Regions from separate parts of the Escherichia marmotae genome, predicted to be linked through region 3. Evidence: predicted binding sites of a transcription regulator. Region 3 holds the regulator's gene; each other region holds the start of a gene.
What was found. Region 3 encodes sigma-54, which starts transcription at its own class of promoters, with help from an activator protein. Its sites were predicted from a motif close to GTTGGCACANNTTTCGCTNT; they were not measured.

Region 1 (6,681 bases), 460 kb from region 3:
ACGAATACGGATAGAGGTCGGAGTGACTTCTACCAGTTCGTCATCATCGATGAACTCCAGTGCTTGTTCCAGAGTCATGCGGATAGGCGGAACCAGAACAACGGCTTCATCAGTACCGGAAGCACGCATGTTGGTCAGTTTCTTACCGGTCAGGCAGTTTACAGTCAGGTCGTTAGAGCGGCTGTGAATACCGATAATCTGACCTTCATAAACTTCTGCACCGTGACCGAGGAACAGCTTACCGCGATCCTGCAGACCGAACAGCGCGAACGCTACCGCTTTACCCTGACCGTTAGAGATCAGTACGCCGTTCTGACGCTGACCCACTTCACCCGGACGCACATCGTCGTAGTGGCTGAAGGTGGAGTACAGCAGACCAGTACCGGAAGTCATGGTCATGAACTCTGAACGGAAGCCAATCAGACCACGGCTTGGGATCACGTAGTCGAGACGTACGCGGCCTTTACCGTCTGGATTCATGTTTTTCAGCTCGCCTTTACGTTCGCCCAGCGCCTGCATTACAGAACCCTGATGCTGTTCTTCAACGTCCAGAGTCACGTTTTCGAACGGCTCTTGTTTACGACCGTCGATTTCACGGAAGATGACTTTCGGACGGGATACCGCCAGTTCGAAACCTTCACGACGCATGTTTTCGATAAGAACAGACAGGTGCAGTTCGCCACGACCAGAAACGCGGAACGCATCGGCGTCTTCGGTTTCTTCTACGCGCAGCGCAACGTTGTGTACCAGTTCTTTGTTCAGACGATCCAGAATCTGACGAGACGTTACGAACTTACCTTCTTTACCGCAGAACGGAGAGGTGTTAACGCAGAAGAACATAGAAACGGTCGGCTCATCAACGGAGAGTGCCGGCAGCGCTTCAACGTTTTGCGTGTCGCAAACGGTGTCAGAAATGTTCAGTTCACCAAGGCCAGTGATTGCCACGATATCGCCAGCTTCCGCCAGATCGGTTTCGATACGTTCCAGACCAAGGTGGCCCAGCACTTTACCAACTTTCGCGTTACGGGTTTTGCCTTCACTATCGATGATAGTAACCTGCTGGTTCGGCTTCACTTTACCGCGCTTGATGCGACCAATGCCGATAACACCAACATAGCTGTTGTAATCGAGCTGAGAAATCTGCATCTGGAACGGACCGTCAAGGTCTACGTCCGGTGCAGGAACGTGGTCGATAATCGCCTGATACAGCGGGGTCATGTCTTCCGCCATATTTTCGTGGTCCAGACCCGCGATACCGTTCAGCGCAGAAGCATAAACGATCGGGAAGTCCAGTTGCTCGTCGGTCGCATCGAGGTTAACGAACAGGTCGAATACCTGATCAACAACCCAGTCAGGACGCGCGCCAGGGCGGTCAACTTTGTTGATTACCACAATCGGCTTCAGGCCGTAAGCAAACGCTTTTTTGGTTACGAAGCGCGTTTGCGGCATCGGGCCGTCAAATGCGTCAACCACCAGCAGCACTGAATCTACCATGGACATTACACGTTCAACTTCACCACCGAAGTCGGCGTGCCCCGGGGTATCAACGATGTTGATACGGTAATCATTCCATTTGATAGCGGTGTTTTTCGCGAGGATGGTAATCCCACGCTCTTTCTCCAAATCGTTGGAGTCCATCACGCGCTCTTGGGTTTCGGCACGAGAGTCGAACGTACCGGATTGTTGGAGCAGCTTATCTACCAGGGTGGTTTTACCATGGTCGACGTGCGCGATGATGGCGATGTTACGCAATTTTTCGATCACAACTTTGCCTCAGGCATTAGAAATAGCGCGTTATTGTACACGGATTAATCGCACTACAAAACAGGATCACAAACATCCTCCGCAAACAAGTATTGCAGAGTCCCTTTGTGATCGCTTTCACGGAGCATAAAAAGGGTTATCCAAAGGTCATTGCACCAACATGGTGCTTAATGTTTCCATTGAAGCACTATATTGGTGCAACATTCGCATCATGGTGCAGCCCTTTTGCACGAAGGTAAGCATGATAACGCCTTTTAGGGGCAATTTAAAAGTTGGCACAGATTTCGCTTTATCTTTTTTACGGCGACACGGCCCAATTAATTGCAGATTTCGTTACCACGACGACAATGACCAATCCAGGAGAGTTAAAGTATGTCCGCTGAACACGTACTGACGATGCTGAACGAGCACGAAGTGAAGTTTGTTGATTTGCGCTTCACCGACACCAAAGGTAAAGAACAGCACGTCACTATCCCTGCTCATCAGGTGAATGCTGAATTCTTCGAAGAAGGCAAAATGTTTGACGGCTCCTCGATTGGCGGCTGGAAAGGCATTAACGAATCCGACATGGTGCTGATGCCAGACGCATCCACCGCAGTGATTGACCCGTTCTTCGCGGACTCTACCCTGATTATCCGTTGCGATATCCTCGAACCAGGCACTCTGCAAGGCTATGACCGTGACCCTCGCTCTATTGCTAAGCGCGCTGAAGATTACCTGCGTTCCACTGGCATTGCCGACACTGTACTGTTCGGGCCAGAGCCAGAATTCTTCCTGTTCGATGATATTCGTTTCGGCTCTTCTATCTCCGGTTCTCACGTCGCTATCGACGATATCGAAGGCGCATGGAACTCTTCCACCCAATATGAAGGTGGTAACAAAGGTCACCGTCCTGCAGTGAAAGGCGGTTACTTCCCGGTTCCGCCGGTAGACTCTGCTCAGGACATCCGTTCTGAAATGTGTCTGGTAATGGAACAGATGGGCCTGGTGGTTGAAGCACATCACCACGAAGTGGCAACCGCAGGTCAGAACGAAGTGGCAACCCGCTTCAATACCATGACCAAAAAAGCCGACGAAATTCAGATCTACAAATATGTCGTCCACAACGTGGCGCATCGTTTCGGTAAAACGGCGACCTTTATGCCGAAACCGATGTTCGGTGATAACGGCTCCGGTATGCACTGCCACATGTCACTGTCTAAAAACGGCGTCAACCTGTTCGCGGGCGACAAATACGCTGGTCTGTCTGAGCAGGCGTTGTACTACATTGGCGGTGTAATCAAACACGCGAAAGCGATTAACGCGCTGGCAAACCCGACCACCAACTCTTACAAGCGACTGGTTCCGGGCTACGAAGCACCGGTAATGCTGGCTTACTCTGCGCGTAACCGGTCTGCATCTATCCGTATTCCGGTGGTATCTTCTCCGAAAGCGCGTCGTATCGAAGTGCGTTTCCCGGACCCGGCAGCTAACCCGTACCTGTGCTTTGCTGCCCTGCTGATGGCGGGTCTGGATGGCATCAAGAACAAGATCCACCCGGGCGAAGCAATGGACAAAAACCTGTATGACCTGCCGCCAGAAGAAGCGAAAGAGATCCCGCAGGTTGCAGGCTCTCTGGAAGAAGCACTGAACGAGCTGGATCTGGACCGCGAATTCCTGAAAGCCGGTGGCGTGTTCACTGATGAAGCGATCGATGCGTACATCGCTCTGCGTCGCGAAGAAGATGACCGCGTACGTATGACTCCGCACCCGGTAGAGTTTGAGCTGTATTACAGCGTCTAATAGTTGAAGTAGTCATACCCGGCGCACAAACGCCGGGGTTTTAGTTGCCGTGGAAATTTCAGCCCATCTCTGCATGGGCTTTTTTCTCCGTAACTTCTCTGATGCTTCGCGCTTTTTATCCGTAAAAAGCTATAATGCACTAAAATGGTGCAACCTGTTCAGGAGACTGCTTTATGGCAACAGGCACGCAGCCCGATGCTGGGCAGATCCTCAACTCTCTGATTAACAGTATTTTGTTAATTGACGACAACCTGGCGATCCATTACGCCAACCCCGCCGCGCAACAACTGCTCGCCCAAAGTTCCCGTAAATTGTTTGGTACGCCGTTACCGGAACTGTTGAGCTACTTCTCGCTAAATATCGGTCTGATGCAAGAAAGTCTGGAGGCGGGGCAAGGTTTTACCGATAACGAAGTGACGCTGGTGATTGACGGGCGCTCGCATATTCTTTCTGTGACGGCCCAGCGTATGCCGGACGGCATGATCCTGCTGGAGATGACACCGATGGATAACCAGCGTCGCTTAAGCCAGGAACAGCTACAGCACGCCCAGCAAGTTGCTGCCCGCGATTTGGTCCGCGGCCTGGCACATGAGATCAAAAATCCACTTGGCGGCTTACGAGGTGCGGCGCAGTTACTCAGCAAAGCGTTGCCCGATCCGTCTCTGCTGGAATATACCAAAGTGATTATCGAGCAGGCGGACAGACTGCGAAATCTGGTCGACCGTCTGTTGGGGCCGCAACTACCAGGCACACACGTCACCGAAAGCATTCACAAAGTGGCAGAGCGCGTGGTGACGCTGGTGTCGATGGAATTACCGAACAATGTACGGTTGATTCGTGATTACGACCCCAGCCTGCCAGAACTGGCGCACGATCCGGATCAGATTGAGCAAGTACTGCTGAATATTGTGCGCAATGCGTTACAAGCGCTGGGGCCGGAGGGCGGTGAAATTATTCTGCGTACCCGCACCGCGTTTCAACTGACCTTGCATGGCGAACGCTATCGGCTGGCAGCACGAATTGATGTGGAAGATAACGGGCCTGGTATTCCGCCCCATTTGCAGGATACGCTGTTTTATCCGATGGTCAGCGGTCGCGAAGGCGGCACCGGGCTTGGTTTATCCATCGCCCGTAACTTGATTGATCAGCATTCAGGCAAAATTGAATTTACCAGTTGGCCGGGTCATACCGAGTTCTCGGTTTACCTGCCTATCAGGAAATAAAGGTGACGTTTATGCAACGAGGGATAGTCTGGGTAGTCGATGACGATAGTTCCATCCGTTGGGTGCTTGAACGTGCGCTCGCTGGAGCGGGTTTAACCTGCACGGCATTTGAGAACGGTGCCGAAGTGCTGGAGGCGCTGGCAAGCAAAACGCCGGATGTACTGCTTTCAGATATCCGTATGCCCGGAATGGACGGGCTGGCGTTGCTCAAGCAAATTAAACAGCGTCATCCGATGCTTCCGGTCATCATTATGACCGCACATTCCGATCTGGATGCCGCCGTTAGCGCCTATCAACAAGGGGCGTTTGATTATCTGCCCAAACCGTTTGATATCGACGAAGCCGTGGCGCTGGTTGAGCGAGCCATCAGCCATTACCAGGAACAGCAGCAACCGCGCAATATTCAGCTTAACGGACCAACAACCGATATTATTGGCGAAGCGCCTGCCATGCAGGATGTGTTCCGTATTATTGGCCGTCTCTCACGTTCTTCTATTAGCGTGTTGATCAATGGCGAATCCGGCACAGGTAAAGAGCTGGTCGCTCATGCCCTGCATCGCCATAGCCCGCGCGCCAAAGCGCCGTTTATCGCGCTGAATATGGCGGCTATCCCGAAAGATTTGATCGAATCAGAACTGTTTGGTCACGAGAAAGGCGCGTTTACCGGTGCCAATACCGTTCGTCAGGGCCGTTTTGAACAGGCCGATGGGGGCACGTTATTCCTTGATGAAATTGGCGATATGCCGCTGGATGTGCAGACACGGTTACTGCGCGTGCTGGCAGACGGTCAGTTTTACCGCGTTGGCGGCTATGCACCGGTGAAAGTGGATGTGCGTATTATCGCTGCGACTCACCAGAACCTGGAACTGCGTGTGCAGGAAGGCAAGTTCCGTGAGGATCTGTTCCACCGCCTGAACGTTATCCGTGTTCATCTGCCGCCACTGCGCGAGCGTCGGGAGGATATTCCCCGTCTGGCACGTCATTTTCTGCAAGTTGCCGCGCGTGAGCTGGGTGTAGAAGCGAAGTTACTGCACCCGGAGACAGAAGCCGCCCTGACGCGTCTTGCATGGCCGGGGAACGTGCGTCAGCTAGAAAATACCTGCCGCTGGCTAACGGTGATGGCCGCCGGACAGGAAGTGTTGATTCAGGATTTGCCTGGCGAACTGTTTGAATCAACCGTAGCGGAAAGCCCTTCCACAATGCAGCCGGACAGTTGGGCAACGCTGTTAGCGCAATGGGCTGATCGGGCGCTGCGTTCCGGTCATCAAAACTTACTTTCTGAAGCGCAACCTGAGCTGGAGCGGACATTGCTGACCACCGCGTTGCGACATACGCAGGGGCATAAACAAGAAGCGGCGAGACTGCTTGGTTGGGGACGTAACACACTGACACGTAAGTTAAAAGAGTTGGGAATGGAGTGACTCAGGCTTGCTGTGTAAAGATTGATTATTGAGCGCAAATTGCTGTTATTTTGCGCTTTACTGTTCCGATAAGTTCAGTATGATCTTGCCCGGAAAACGGGGAGAGTCATTATGTTAGAATCAATAATTAATCTGCTATCGAGTGGCGCAGTTAGCAGCCACGCGCCGCAAACTGCCGTTGCTGCCGTGCTGTGTGCCGCGATGATTGGGCTGTTTAGCTGAAACTCGTTGTTCATGCCGGATGCGGCGTGAACGCTTTATCCAGCATACAAAAACAGGTTTTGTTGGCCTGATAAGCGTAGCGCATCAGGCAGTTTTGTTCTCAGTCAATTGATGGCGCTTTCGTTTATCACCGTTGTAAACGAAGCGCCATTCAACTAAATCACCCGCGAGAACTGCTGCATTCGCGCTTTCTGGCGCAAATAAGTATCAAAGCACATGCAAATGTTGCGGATCAGCAAACGACCTTTCGCTGTCACCTGAATTCCCTT
Region 2 (6,681 bases), 680 kb from region 3:
TGGATATCCGCGCTTTTATCCGCGCAAGCCGCCAACGCAATCGCAACCGCTAAACCACTGGCCATGTGCACGAGTTTCATTCACTTCTCCTTATTATCAATGCACCAGCGGGCTAACTTTCCTCGCCGGAAGAGTGGTTAACAAAATAGTAACGTCAATAAGTGTGGCACATGTCACGTATTAACGCCTGCATTTAGCCAGTAATTCAGACCATTGCACCCATCGGACCAGTAGAAAAATTGCGTTATACTCAACTCACTTTGGCTTGCTGCGGCAGCTTTGTTACTGGAGAGTTAATATGAGTCAGGCCTTAAAAAATTTACTGACATTGTTGAATCTGGAAAAAATTGAGGAAGGACTCTTTCGCGGCCAGAGTGAAGATTTAGGTTTACGCCAGGTGTTTGGTGGCCAGGTCGTGGGTCAGGCGCTGTATGCTGCAAAAGAGACAGTTCCCGAAGAGCGTCTGGTGCATTCGTTCCACAGCTACTTTCTTCGCCCTGGCGACAGTAAAAAGCCGATTATTTACGATGTCGAAACGCTGCGCGACGGCAACAGTTTCAGCGCCCGTCGTGTGGCTGCTATTCAAAACGGCAAACCGATCTTTTATATGACGGCCTCTTTCCAGGCACCGGAAGCGGGTTTCGAACACCAAAAAGAGATGCCTCCAGCCCCTGCGCCTGATGGTCTGCCTTCGGAAACGCAAATCGCCCAGTCGCTGGCCCACTTGTTACCGCCAGTGCTGAAAGATAAATTTATCTGTGATCGTCCGCTGGAAGTCCGTCCGGTGGAGTTTCATAACCCACTGAAAGGCCACGTCGCAGCCCCCCATCGTCAGGTGTGGATCCGCGCGAACGGCAGCGTGCCGGATGATCTGCGCGTTCATCAGTACCTGCTCGGTTATGCCTCTGACCTCAATTTCTTGCCAGTAGCTTTACAGCCGCACGGTATCGGTTTTCTCGAACCGGGGATTCAAATTGCTACCATCGACCATTCCATGTGGTTCCATCGACCGTTTAATCTAAACGAATGGCTGCTGTATAGCGTGGAGAGCACGTCAGCGTCCAGTGCCCGCGGATTTGTGCGTGGTGAGTTTTATACCCAGGACGGCATGCTGATTGCCTCGACCGTTCAGGAAGGGGTAATGCGTAATCACAATTAAAAAACAGCCGGAGGTGAAAACCGTCCGGCTGTCAGATTGTTGGTAACGTGCTTTTGTTGATGCCGGTGGCGGCGTAAACGCCTTATCCGGCCTACCAACTCTTGTAAATTCAATAAATTGTGATTTTTATTGTCGGCCTGATAAGCACAGCGCATCAGGCAAATTTGTATTTGATTGCAGGTTACGCGTTATAGGCATTTTCGCCGTGGCTATTGACGTCCAGCCCTTCACGTTCCTGTTCTTCCGGTACACGCAGGCCAACCGTCAAATCCGCCAGTTTGTAGCCGATAAACGCCACCACACCAGACCAGACGATCGTAATGGCGATACTTTCCAGTTGTACCAACACCTGATGGCCCATCGTCACACCTTCCGCGAAGCCCACACCGCCCAGCGAACTGGCGGCAAAAATTCCGGTCATGATACAGCCGACAATACCGCAAACGCCGTGTACACCGAAGACATCGCAGGGATCATCCACCCGCAGCAGACGTTTCAACATAGTCACGCCCCACAAGCCTGCCAGACCAGCTACCACGCCGATAATCAACGCGCCGCCAACACCAATGTAACCACAGGCAGGCGTCACGCCGACCAGACCGGCAATCGCACCAGAGCAAGCCCCCAGCAGAGAAGGTTTACCGCGCAGTGCCCATTCACCGAAGATCCAGCCAAGAATTGCCGCCGCCGTTGCTACCACGGTGTTAACAAACGCCAGTGCCGCAATTTCGTTTGCCGTGCCCGCAGACCCGGCGTTAAAACCAAACCACCCGATATAAAGAATGGCAGTTCCGGTAAAGACCATCGGCAGGTTGTGCGGTTTAAACGCCTCTTTGCCAAAGCCCACGCGTTTACCGACCAGATACGCGCCTACCAGACCGGCGATTGCGGCGTTAATGTGCACCACTGTGCCACCGGCAAAATCCAGCGCACCGTGGGAAGCCAGCAAACCGCCTCCCCAGACCATATGCGCAATCGGAATGTAAGAGAGCGTCAACCACACCACCACGAAGATTAACACTGCCGAGAAGCGAATCCTCTCCGCCAGCGCCCCGACGATCAAGCCAACGGTAATACAGGCAAACGATCCCTGAAACGCCACGTGGATATACTGATAGATACTGCCCATTACCGCGGTCAATTCGATATTTTTCAACATTAACCAGTTAATGTTGCCAAAGAAGTTGTTGCCCTCGCCAAACGCCAGTGAGTAGCCGTAAACCACCCAGAGAATACAAACCAATGCAAAGGTCACGGTCACCTGTGTCAGCATCGACAGCACGTTTTTACCGCGAATCAGGCCACCATAAAACAGCGCGATACCCGGAACAGTCATAAACAGCACCAGCGCAGTACAAATCATCATAAACGCATTGTCGGCTTTATCTGCCACCGCAGGAGCAGCCATTACCAGTCCTGGCAGCATCGCCAGTGAAGCAAGCCCAGTTTTTATCGTCGCTATCTTCATTTTTCAGTCCTGTTGCTGTGTGCCAGAGATTACAGCGCCGCTTCGTCGGCTTCGCCGGTACGGATACGAATGACGCGTTGCAATTCAGCGACAAAGATTTTGCCGTCGCCAATTTTTCCGGTGTAAGCCGCCTTGCTGACGATATCGATCACTTCATCGAGTTGATCATCGGCAATCGCCACATCGATTTTTACTTTTGGCAGGAAATTGACGCTGTATTCCGCGCCACGGTACAGCTCAGCATGCCCTTTCTGACGCCCGAAACCTTTCACTTCAGTGACGGTCAGGCCCTGGATGCCAATGGAAGATAACGCTTCACGAACGTCTTCCAGCTTGAATGGTTTGATTATCACGGTCACCAGCTTCATAGATCCCCTCCGGTCAGAATTCGGTAATGGTTCTGCTACACGAAGAAGGTATTGCAAGCGGTGTGCCAGAAATGAAAAACGAGAGGGAAAGCAGGACGCAAAGGTGATTGAAAACAAAAACGCACTATGACAGTGCACAGTGCGTTGCATTTTTGCACCAACGATGAAATTTTGCGCTAATCAGGCGCTCAACGATTCCTCTTCACGTACGCTGGCAGCCAGTTCTTCTCCTGCAAGTTGCAGTTGGTACATCTGCCAGTAACGTCCCTGAGCCGCAAGCAGTTGCTGGTGCGTCCCCTGCTCCACGGCTTGTCCACGATGAAGCACCAGAATGGTGTCGGCATCAACAATGGTCGATAAGCGGTGAGCGATCACCACCAGCGTAGTATGTTCGCGCACCGCCGCCAGGGCGTGCTGAATCGCCTGTTCAGTACCGGAATCAATACTGGCGGTTGCTTCATCAAGGATCAGGATTTGCGGTGTTTCTACCAGCACGCGCGCCAGCGCCAGCAACTGTTTTTGCCCGACTGAGAGATTATTCCCCTGCTCGCCCAACGGCGTATAAATGCCGTCGCTCATGCTGCGCGCCAGCTCTGCCAGTTGCACCGTTTCCAGCGCTTGCCAGACGCGTTCTTCGGAGATATCACGCCCCAGCGTAACGTTCGCCAGGAAGGAATCCGCCAGCACAACCGGATCTTGCTGCACCATTGCCACGCCATGGCGCAGCGCGCTGTGACTTAGCGAACTTAACGGACGGCCGTCGAGACGAATCTCGCCTTCCGTTAGCGGGTAATAGCCCATCAGCAAACTTGCCAAAGTGCTTTTGCCACTGCCGGTATGCCCGACCAGCGCCACAAAGTTGCGCGAAGGCACAGACAGATTAATGTTTTTCAGTACCAGATTGTCATCACGATAGGCAAACGACACATTATCGACGTCAATGGTGCCGCTCTGTAACGGGCGATCATCATTGCCATATTGCTGGCGCGGCCCGTCCATCAGTTCAAATACACGCTCACCTGCGACAACAGCCTGTTGCAGCATTGCCTGTTGCGTGGTCAGTTCGATTAATGGTTCGTTAAGTCGCCCCAGATAGCTGATAAACGCATACAACACGCCCACTTCAATAGTGCCACTGGCAGAGAAACCAAACAGCATCAACAAACCGCAAAGAATGAGCGATGAAAACAGACTAAGCAGTGGTCGCAGTAAAAAGCCGTCGAGCCGCAGGGTTTGCATTCGCGCCATATAGTGCGAACGGCTGGCCTCCCCCATACGTTCACCAAATCGCGCCTGCTGACGGAACTGCTGGATAACGCTCATGCCATTGATGATTTCGTTAAAACCGTCGTTGATATCCGCCAGATAGGCGCGCACGCGGCGGACAATCGGCGTACTGTAACGCTGGTATATCACCATCACCACCAGCACGACCGGGAAGATCATTATTGCCACCAGCGCCATTCGCCAGTCGAGACTGAACATCGCCACCAGCATCGCACCCACAAGTGCGGCGCTACGCAAAACGGTTGCTACCACGGTAACGTAGAGATCGCGGATCACTTCTGTGTCATTGGTGACGCGGGAAATGACCTGCCCGACCGGCTGGGTATCAAACTCACTTAATGGCTGGCGTAGCGCAGCATCCATCACGTCGGTACGCAACTGTTGTACAACGCCAACCGCCGCCCGGTTAAACAACAACGACTGCGCGTAGTGCAGTCCGGCGGCAAGCAGTTGCAGCCCAACATACGCAACCGCCAGACCAACAACCATCTTCAACGGCAGATTATTTTTCGCCACCATATTGTCGATAAAATAGCTGATGAGCAGCGGCCCACTCACTTCTGCCGCTGCTGCAACCCACATCATCAGAACCGCAATCCCCAGCGGCTTACGCCACGGCGAACCGTATGCTAACAGGCGCTTCAGAGTCGGCCACAGTTGGCTAAAACTACGCATCAACGGCCTCCTCGTGAATTTCAGGGGCATCGTCAAGCGCCGCCTCCAGTTGTTGATAGCGATACATATCGCGATACCAGCCGCTTTGTTGCGCCAGCACATCATGATCGCCGCGTTGAGCGATATGCCCGTGCTGCATCACAATTATTTCACTGGCTTCTGTCAGTGCAGAAAGACGATGGGCGCTGATGATGACCGTTCGCCCCTGTCCCCACTGGCGCAGGTTATGCAGGATCTGGTGCTCTGTGCGTCCGTCCACCGCAGAAAGCGCATCATCCAGAATGAGGATTTCCGCATTCACCAGTAACGCCCGGGCAATGGAGATACGCTGTTTTTGGCCACCGGAAAGCATCACGCCACGTTCGCCCACTTCTGTGTCGTAACCTTGCGGCAGACGAAGAATATCGTCATGCACACTGGCCAAACGCGCTACGTGCTCAATCTCTTGCTGGGTAGCATTCGGGCAACCCAGCGCAATGTTATTCGCCACGGTGTCGGAAAAAAGGAACGGCGTCTGACTGACGACTGCCAGGCGGCTACGCCAACTGTCGAGTTGTAGCTGCGTCAGAGGAATATCATGAAAGCGAATATCCCCCTCGCTGACGTCGAAATGACGCTGAATGAGTGACAGCACGGTACTTTTGCCGGAACCGGTCGGCCCGCAAATGCCCAGCATCTGACCGGGCTTCAATACGAAACTGACGTTTTCCAGCGCAGGATGGTGAGTTTGCGGATAGGTAAACTGGCGAATATTCACATCCAGTTTACCGCGTCCTTCCGGCACACTTTCGCTACCATCTTTGACGACCGGCGCTTCCGCCAGCATCGTTCGAATACGGCTGTACGCCGCGTTGCCGCGTTCCACAATGTTAAACATCCATGCCAGCGCCAGCATCGGCCAGATCATCAGGCCAAGATACATCATAAAACTGGTGAGCTGTCCCAGCGTTAAACTGCCCTGCACAACCATCCAGCTTCCCCCACCAATCGCCAGTAAATTCGCCATCCCAATAGCGATATAGATGGTCGGATCGAAACGAGCATCAATACGTGCCACACGCATGTTTTTCTTGCCAGTGTCCTCGGCATCTGCGGCAAATAGCGCCGACTGGCGATCTTCCAGACCAAAGGCTTTAATCATACGGATACTGGTGAGGCTCTCCTGGGTGCGGTCGTTGAGGCTGGAAAACGCCGCCTGCGCCAGCTTAAAACGCTCATGTAAAGCGTCGCCATTACGTTTGATCATGATCGCCATCACCGGCATCGGCAGCAGCGCTATTAAGGTCAACTGCCAGCTAATTTGCGTTGACATCATAATCAGCACCGCGCAGCCCATCACCAGCGAATCCACCAGCGTCAGCACTCCTTCCCCGGCGGCAAATACCACGCGATCAACGTCATTCGTCGCGCGGGCCATTAAGTCCCCCGTCCGGTGACGCAGGTAAAATTCTGGATGCTGGCGGCTTAACTGGCGGTAATAATCTTCACGCAGTTCAACAGCCAGTTGATAAGACGCACCGAACAACAATACACGCCAGACATAACGCAGTAGATAAACCACGACTGCAATCAGCACCATAGTGGCGATCCACATCAGGATCTGTCCGGTCGTAAAGTGTTGTTCCGTCACGCCATCGACCACAATCCCGACTACTTTCGGCGGAACCAGTTGCAGCATCGCGATAATGACAAGCAAGGCCACAGCCCCGAGATAGCGACGCCAT
Region 3 (6,681 bases):
AATCTGGTGACGCAGGATGTTACCTCTGAAGACCTCGTCACGTTATACGGAACAACATTTAACTCCAGCGGTCTGAAAATGCGCGGCAACTTACGCAGCAAGAACGCCGAGCTGATTGAAAAGGTTAGAACATCCTATGAAATTCAAAACAAACAAACTCAGCCTTAATCTTGTGCTTGCCAGCTCACTTCTGGCCGCCAGTATTCCGGCATTTGCCGTTACCGGAGACACTGACCAGCCGATTCACATTGAGTCGGATCAGCAATCTCTTGATATGCAAGGCAACGTGGTCACCTTTACCGGTAATGTCATCGTTACCCAGGGCACCATCAAAATTAATGCCGATAAAGTGGTCGTTACTCGTCCGGGCGGCGAACAAGGTAAAGAAGTGATTGACGGCTACGGTAAACCGGCAACGTTCTATCAGATGCAGGACAACGGTAAACCAGTCGAAGGTCACGCTTCCCAGATGCATTACGAACTGGCGAAAGATTTTGTCATCCTGACCGGTAATGCTTATCTGCAGCAGGTCGATAGCAATATAACGGGCGATAAAATTACTTATCTGGTGAAAGAGCAGAAAATGCAGGCTTTCAGCGATAAAGGCAAGCGCGTAACCACCGTTCTGGTGCCGTCGCAGTTGCAGGACAAAAACAACAAAGGCCAGACCCCGGCGCAGAAGAAGGGTAATTAATTCGTTATGGCAACATTAACAGCAAAGAACCTTGCAAAAGCCTACAAGGGTCGCCGCGTGGTGGAAGACGTCAGCCTGACCGTTAACTCCGGGGAAATTGTCGGGCTGCTGGGGCCAAACGGTGCCGGTAAAACCACCACTTTCTATATGGTCGTCGGTATTGTGCCGCGCGATGCGGGCAACATCATTATTGATGATGACGATATCAGCCTGCTGCCGCTGCATGCGCGCGCGCGTCGCGGTATCGGCTATCTGCCGCAGGAAGCTTCAATTTTCCGCCGTCTTAGCGTTTACGATAACCTGATGGCAGTACTGCAAATTCGTGACGATTTATCCGCTGAACAACGTGAAGATCGTGCGAACGAATTGATGGAAGAGTTTCACATTGAGCATCTGCGCGACAGCATGGGTCAATCGCTCTCCGGTGGTGAACGCCGTCGTGTAGAAATTGCCCGCGCGCTGGCTGCAAATCCGAAATTTATCCTGCTCGATGAACCGTTTGCCGGGGTTGACCCGATCTCAGTCATCGACATTAAACGCATCATTGAGCATTTACGCGACAGCGGCCTGGGTGTACTTATCACCGACCACAACGTGCGTGAAACGCTGGCTGTTTGTGAACGTGCTTATATCGTCAGTCAGGGACATTTAATCGCCCACGGCACGCCGACAGAAATCTTACAAGACGAACATGTTAAGCGTGTATACCTTGGGGAAGACTTCAGACTCTGATAGGGTAGAAGCTCGCGACGTTTTAGCAGGAGAGTACGATTCTGAACATGAAGCAAGGTTTGCAACTCAGGCTTAGCCAGCAACTGGCGATGACGCCTCAGCTACAACAGGCAATTCGTCTGTTGCAGTTGTCCACGCTGGAACTTCAACAGGAGCTGCAGCAGGCGCTGGAAAGTAATCCACTGCTTGAGCAAATCGACACTCATGATGAAATCGACACTCACGAAACGCCAGACAGCGAAACGTTAGACACTGCTGACGCGCTCGAACAAAAAGAGATGCCGGAAGAACTGCCGCTTGATGCCAGTTGGGATACCATCTACACCGCCGGTACGCCATCCGGCACCAGCGGTGACTACATCGACGACGAGCTACCGGTCTATCAGGGCGAAACGACGCAGACCTTGCAGGATTATCTGATGTGGCAGGTTGAGCTGACGCCATTTTCTGACACTGACCGCGCCATCGCCACCTCGATTGTCGATGCCGTTGATGACACGGGATATCTCACCGTTCCACTGGAAGATATTCTCGAAAGTATGGGCGATGAAGAGATCGACATCGATGAAGTTGAAGCTGTCCTCAAACGAATCCAACGCTTTGATCCGGTTGGCGTGGCAGCGAAAGATCTGCGTGACTGTCTGCTGATCCAACTCTCCCAATTCGACAAAACTACGCCGTGGCTGGAAGAGGCCAGACTCATCATTAGCGATCACCTCGATCTGCTGGCAAATCACGACTTCCGCACACTGATGCGCGTAACACGCCTGAAAGAAGATGTGCTGAAAGAAGCCGTCAACTTGATCCAGTCGCTCGATCCTCGCCCTGGTCAATCGATCCAGACCGGCGAACCGGAATATGTCATTCCAGATGTGTTGGTACGCAAGCATAACGGTCAGTGGACGGTTGAACTCAACAGCGACAGCATTCCACGGCTACAAATTAACCAGCACTACGCCTCAATGTGTAATAACACACGCAATGATGGCGATAGCCAGTTTATCCGCAGCAATCTGCAGGATGCCAAATGGTTGATTAAGAGTCTGGAAAGCCGTAACGATACGCTACTGCGCGTGAGTCGCTGTATCGTTGAACAGCAGCAAGCCTTCTTTGAGCAAGGCGAAGAATATATGAAACCGATGGTACTGGCTGATATCGCTCAGGCTGTCGAAATGCATGAATCGACGATCTCTCGCGTGACCACGCAAAAGTACCTGCATAGTCCACGAGGCATTTTTGAACTGAAGTATTTTTTCTCCAGTCACGTCAATACCGAGGGCGGCGGCGAAGCCTCGTCCACGGCGATTCGCGCGCTGGTGAAAAAATTAATCGCGGCGGAAAACCCAGCGAAACCGTTGAGCGACAGCAAGTTAACTTCTTTGCTGTCGGAACAAGGTATCATGGTGGCACGCCGCACTGTTGCGAAGTACCGAGAGTCTTTATCCATTCCGCCGTCAAACCAGCGTAAACAGCTCGTTTGACCCAACCGATAAGGAAGACACTATGCAGCTCAACATTACCGGAAATAACGTCGAGATCACCGAGGCCCTGCGAGAATTTGTTACCTCAAAATTTGCCAAACTTGAGCAATATTTTGACCGAATCAACCAGGTCTATGTTGTTCTGAAAGTGGAGAAAGTCACCCATACCTCAGATGCAACACTGCATGTAAACGGTGGCGAAATTCATGCCAGCGCGGAAGGTCAGGACATGTACGCTGCCATTGATGGCTTAATCGATAAGTTGGCACGCCAACTGACTAAACATAAAGATAAATTGAAACAACACTAATTGTCCGGGCGATTAGCAAGTGCATGGTGGCCTGTTGTGTGGCACAACGGGCCATTTGTACGGTTAATGCTCCGAGCTTGTTCCACTGTTTGAGTGGACAGGCTCTTAGGTGAAATTATGATAAATAATGATACAACTCTACAGCTTAGCAGTGTTCTTAACAGGGAATGTACGCGAAGCCGCGTCCACTGCCAGAGCAAAAAACGCGCACTGGAAATCATCAGCGAACTGGCGGCGAAACAACTTAGCCTGCCGCCTCAGGTGGTTTTTGAAGCTATCCTGACGCGGGAAAAAATGGGCAGTACCGGTATTGGTAATGGTATTGCAATTCCGCATGGCAAACTGGAAGAAGATACTCTGCGTGCTGTTGGCGTTTTCGTTCAGCTCGAAACGCCTATCGCTTTTGATGCCATCGATAACCAACCGGTTGACTTGCTTTTTGCCCTGCTAGTACCGGCTGACCAAACCAAAACGCATCTGCATACTCTTTCGCTGGTGGCGAAACGTCTGGCGGACAAAACCATCTGCCGCCGTTTACGCGCAGCCCAAAGCGATGAAGAGCTGTATCAAATCATTACGGATACCGAAGGTACTCCGGATGAAGCGTAGTTATTCTGTAATGTCTCTTTTAGACGTTGTGAGGAGAAACAGTACATGGTACTGATGATCGTCAGTGGACGTTCGGGTTCAGGTAAATCTGTCGCCCTGCGTGCGCTGGAAGATATGGGTTTTTACTGCGTGGATAACCTTCCCGTGGTGTTGTTACCCGATCTGGCCCGTACCCTGGCCGATCGCGAGATTTCTGCCGCCGTCAGCATTGATGTTCGTAATATGCCGGAGTCGCCAGAAATATTCGAACAGGCGATGAGCAACCTGCCTGATGCTTTCTCACCGCAACTGCTGTTCCTGGATGCCGACCGTAACACGTTAATACGCCGTTACAGCGATACGCGCCGCCTGCACCCACTTTCCAGCAAAAATCTGTCGCTGGAGAGCGCTATCGACAAAGAAAGCGATCTGCTGGAGCCACTGCGTTCGCGGGCGGATTTGATTGTCGATACGTCAGAAATGTCCGTTCACGAGCTGGCGGAAATGCTGCGTACCCGTCTGCTGGGTAAACGCGAGCGTGAACTGACGATGGTCTTTGAGTCCTTCGGCTTCAAGCACGGCATTCCTATTGATGCGGATTATGTCTTTGACGTGCGTTTCCTGCCGAACCCGCACTGGGACCCGAAACTGCGTCCGATGACCGGCCTTGATAAACCTGTCGCTGCGTTCCTCGACCGTCACACAGAAGTACACAATTTCATCTACCAGACGCGCAGCTATCTTGAGCTATGGTTACCTATGCTGGAAACCAACAACCGTAGCTACCTGACGGTCGCCATTGGTTGTACTGGCGGGAAGCACCGTTCGGTGTATATTGCAGAACAACTGGCAGACTACTTCCGCTCACGCGGTAAAAACGTCCAGTCACGCCATCGCACGCTGGAAAAACGCAAACCATGACCGTCAAGCAAACTGTCGAAATCACTAACAAGCTGGGCATGCATGCCCGGCCTGCTATGAAACTCTTTGAACTAATGCAAGGTTTTGACGCTGAAGTGCTGTTACGTAATGACGAAGGCACCGAGGCTGAAGCCAACAGCGTTATTGCGCTCTTGATGCTGGACTCTGCCAAAGGACGACAGATTGAAGTCGAAGCGACAGGCCCACAGGAAGTCGAAGCGCTGGCTGCGGTTATTGCTCTCTTTAATTCCGGTTTCGATGAAGATTAATCTTCATCCCTCTGACATTTAAATTCCCCCTCCTCAGCCCTTCAGGGCAATAAGAAAAGCGCGTACTGAAATCGTCATCAATGAACGTCATTTGTACATTTCGTGCGCTTTTCCATACACACAAAACCTTAAGAAAACCTTAAAAAGCCTTGTTTAGGTTTCGTTTAAGTTAAGCCCCCATACTGGAGACTGTCAGAAAATATTTCCAGGAGATGGCATGATTCGCTTATCTGAACAAAGTCCCCTGGGCACCGGAAGACATCGGAAATGTTACGCGCATCCGGAAGATGCCCAACGCTGTATCAAGATTGTCTACCACCGTGGCGACGGTGGCGATAAAGAGATCCGCCGCGAGTTAAAGTACTATGCGCACCTTGGTCGTCGTTTGAAAGACTGGAGCGGTATTCCACGCTATCACGGTACAGTTGAGACTGATTGCGGAACCGGTTATGTCTACGATGTCATTGCCGATTTTGATGGCAAGCCGTCTATTACATTGACCGAATTTGCTAAACAATGCCGTTACGAAGAAGATATCGCGCAACTGCGCCAGTTACTGAAACACCTGAAGCGTTATTTGCAGGATAATCGCATCGTGACGATGTCGCTGAAGCCGCAGAATATCCTCTGCCACCGTATCAGCGAGTCAGAAATTATTCCCGTCGTCTGTGACAACATTGGTGAAAGCACGTGGATTCCGCTGGCGACCTGGTCGAAGTGGTGTTGTCAACGTAAGCAAAAGCGATTGTGGCAACGTTTTATCGCGCAACCCGCGCTAGCTGTTGCGCTGCAGAAAGAGACGCTATCTTGTGAGAACAAGAAACTCTCACTCACTTCGCACGAAGCTTAATATAGTTGGTGTTGTCGCATAAACGACTCACCGCCTAATTGATGCATTTGCCGCAAAATCCACGCCTGACGGCTACGCACGTAGCCTGATGGTGCGAAGACTTTGAAACGGAGTGGGTTGGGTAGTACTGCAGCCAGTAACGCCGCTTCCGACTGGGTGAGTTTGCTGGCAGGTTTATGGAAATAACGTTGCGCTGCGGCTTCAACACCAAATACCCCTTCACCAAATTCGGCTACATTCAGGTAAACCGTCAGGATACGCTTTTTGCTCCAGACCGTTTCTATCCCCAATGTTAACCCGGCTTCCAGCCCTTTTCGTACCCAACTACGCCCATCCCATAAAAAGAGATTTTTGGCTGTCTGCTGTGAAATTGTTGATGCGCCGCGAACGCGGTTTTCATTGCGTTCATTGTGCGCCAGCGCTTTCTCAATAGAAGCCACATCAAAGCCCCAATGGTCGGGGAATTTCTGATCTTCTGCGGCAATCACCGCCAGCCCCATCCATGGCGAGATTTGATCCAGACTAACCCAATCAGAATGCGCCACGTAACGAAAGTTACCATGCAACCAGGCACTCACCTGACGCTCAGCCATTACCGCCGAGAACGGAACTGGCGCTATGCTAAACAACGCGATGCCCCCACCCCAGAACACGGCAAGGGCAACCACTAACCGCAGAAGAAAACGGCGGACGAAACCGAACGCCGTTAAGCGGCTTTTACTCATTCAGCCAGAACCAGCACGCGGGAAACCAGCTTATCAATGCCGCTCGCCGCTTCCGCAATGTTCTGCGCCAGCATATACGCTGGTGTAGTGACAATCTTATTGTCTTCATCA

Region 1: glnA (glutamate--ammonia ligase) is a predicted target of sigma-54. The motif match lies at 2,036-2,055, and genes of this name have one in related genera.
Region 2: glnK (P-II family nitrogen regulator) is a predicted target of sigma-54. The motif match lies at 3,046-3,065, and genes of this name have one in related genera.

The regions. Positions count from the first base shown of each region.
Region 1 covers NZ_CP025979.1:3,122,189-3,128,869, forward strand. The annotation lists gene typA (ribosome-dependent GTPase TypA) at 1-1,764, opposite strand, end outside; gene glnA (glutamate--ammonia ligase) at 2,137-3,546, shown strand; gene glnL (nitrogen regulation protein NR(II)) at 3,720-4,769, shown strand; gene glnG (nitrogen regulation protein NR(I)) at 4,781-6,190, shown strand; gene C1192_RS16170 (YshB family small membrane protein) at 6,302-6,412, shown strand; gene hemN (oxygen-independent coproporphyrinogen III oxidase) at 6,568-6,681, opposite strand, start outside.
Region 2 covers NZ_CP025979.1:1,986,564-1,993,244, forward strand. The annotation lists gene C1192_RS10370 (YbaY family lipoprotein) at 1-80, opposite strand, end outside; gene tesB (acyl-CoA thioesterase II) at 299-1,159, shown strand; gene amtB (ammonium transporter AmtB) at 1,341-2,627, opposite strand; gene glnK (P-II family nitrogen regulator) at 2,657-2,995, opposite strand; gene C1192_RS10390 (SmdB family multidrug efflux ABC transporter permease/ATP-binding protein) at 3,176-4,957, opposite strand; gene C1192_RS10395 (SmdA family multidrug ABC transporter permease/ATP-binding protein) at 4,950-6,681, opposite strand, start outside.
Region 3 covers NZ_CP025979.1:2,666,855-2,673,535, forward strand. The annotation lists gene lptC (LPS export ABC transporter periplasmic protein LptC) at 1-168, shown strand, start outside; gene lptA (lipopolysaccharide ABC transporter substrate-binding protein LptA) at 137-694, shown strand; gene lptB (LPS export ABC transporter ATP-binding protein) at 701-1,426, shown strand; gene rpoN (RNA polymerase factor sigma-54) at 1,474-2,907, shown strand; gene hpf (ribosome hibernation promoting factor) at 2,930-3,217, shown strand; gene ptsN (PTS IIA-like nitrogen regulatory protein PtsN) at 3,335-3,826, shown strand; gene rapZ (RNase adapter RapZ) at 3,872-4,726, shown strand; gene npr (PTS phosphocarrier protein NPr) at 4,723-4,995, shown strand; gene yrbL (PhoP regulatory network protein YrbL) at 5,213-5,845, shown strand; gene mtgA (monofunctional biosynthetic peptidoglycan transglycosylase) at 5,842-6,570, opposite strand; gene elbB (isoprenoid biosynthesis glyoxalase ElbB) at 6,567-6,681, opposite strand, start outside.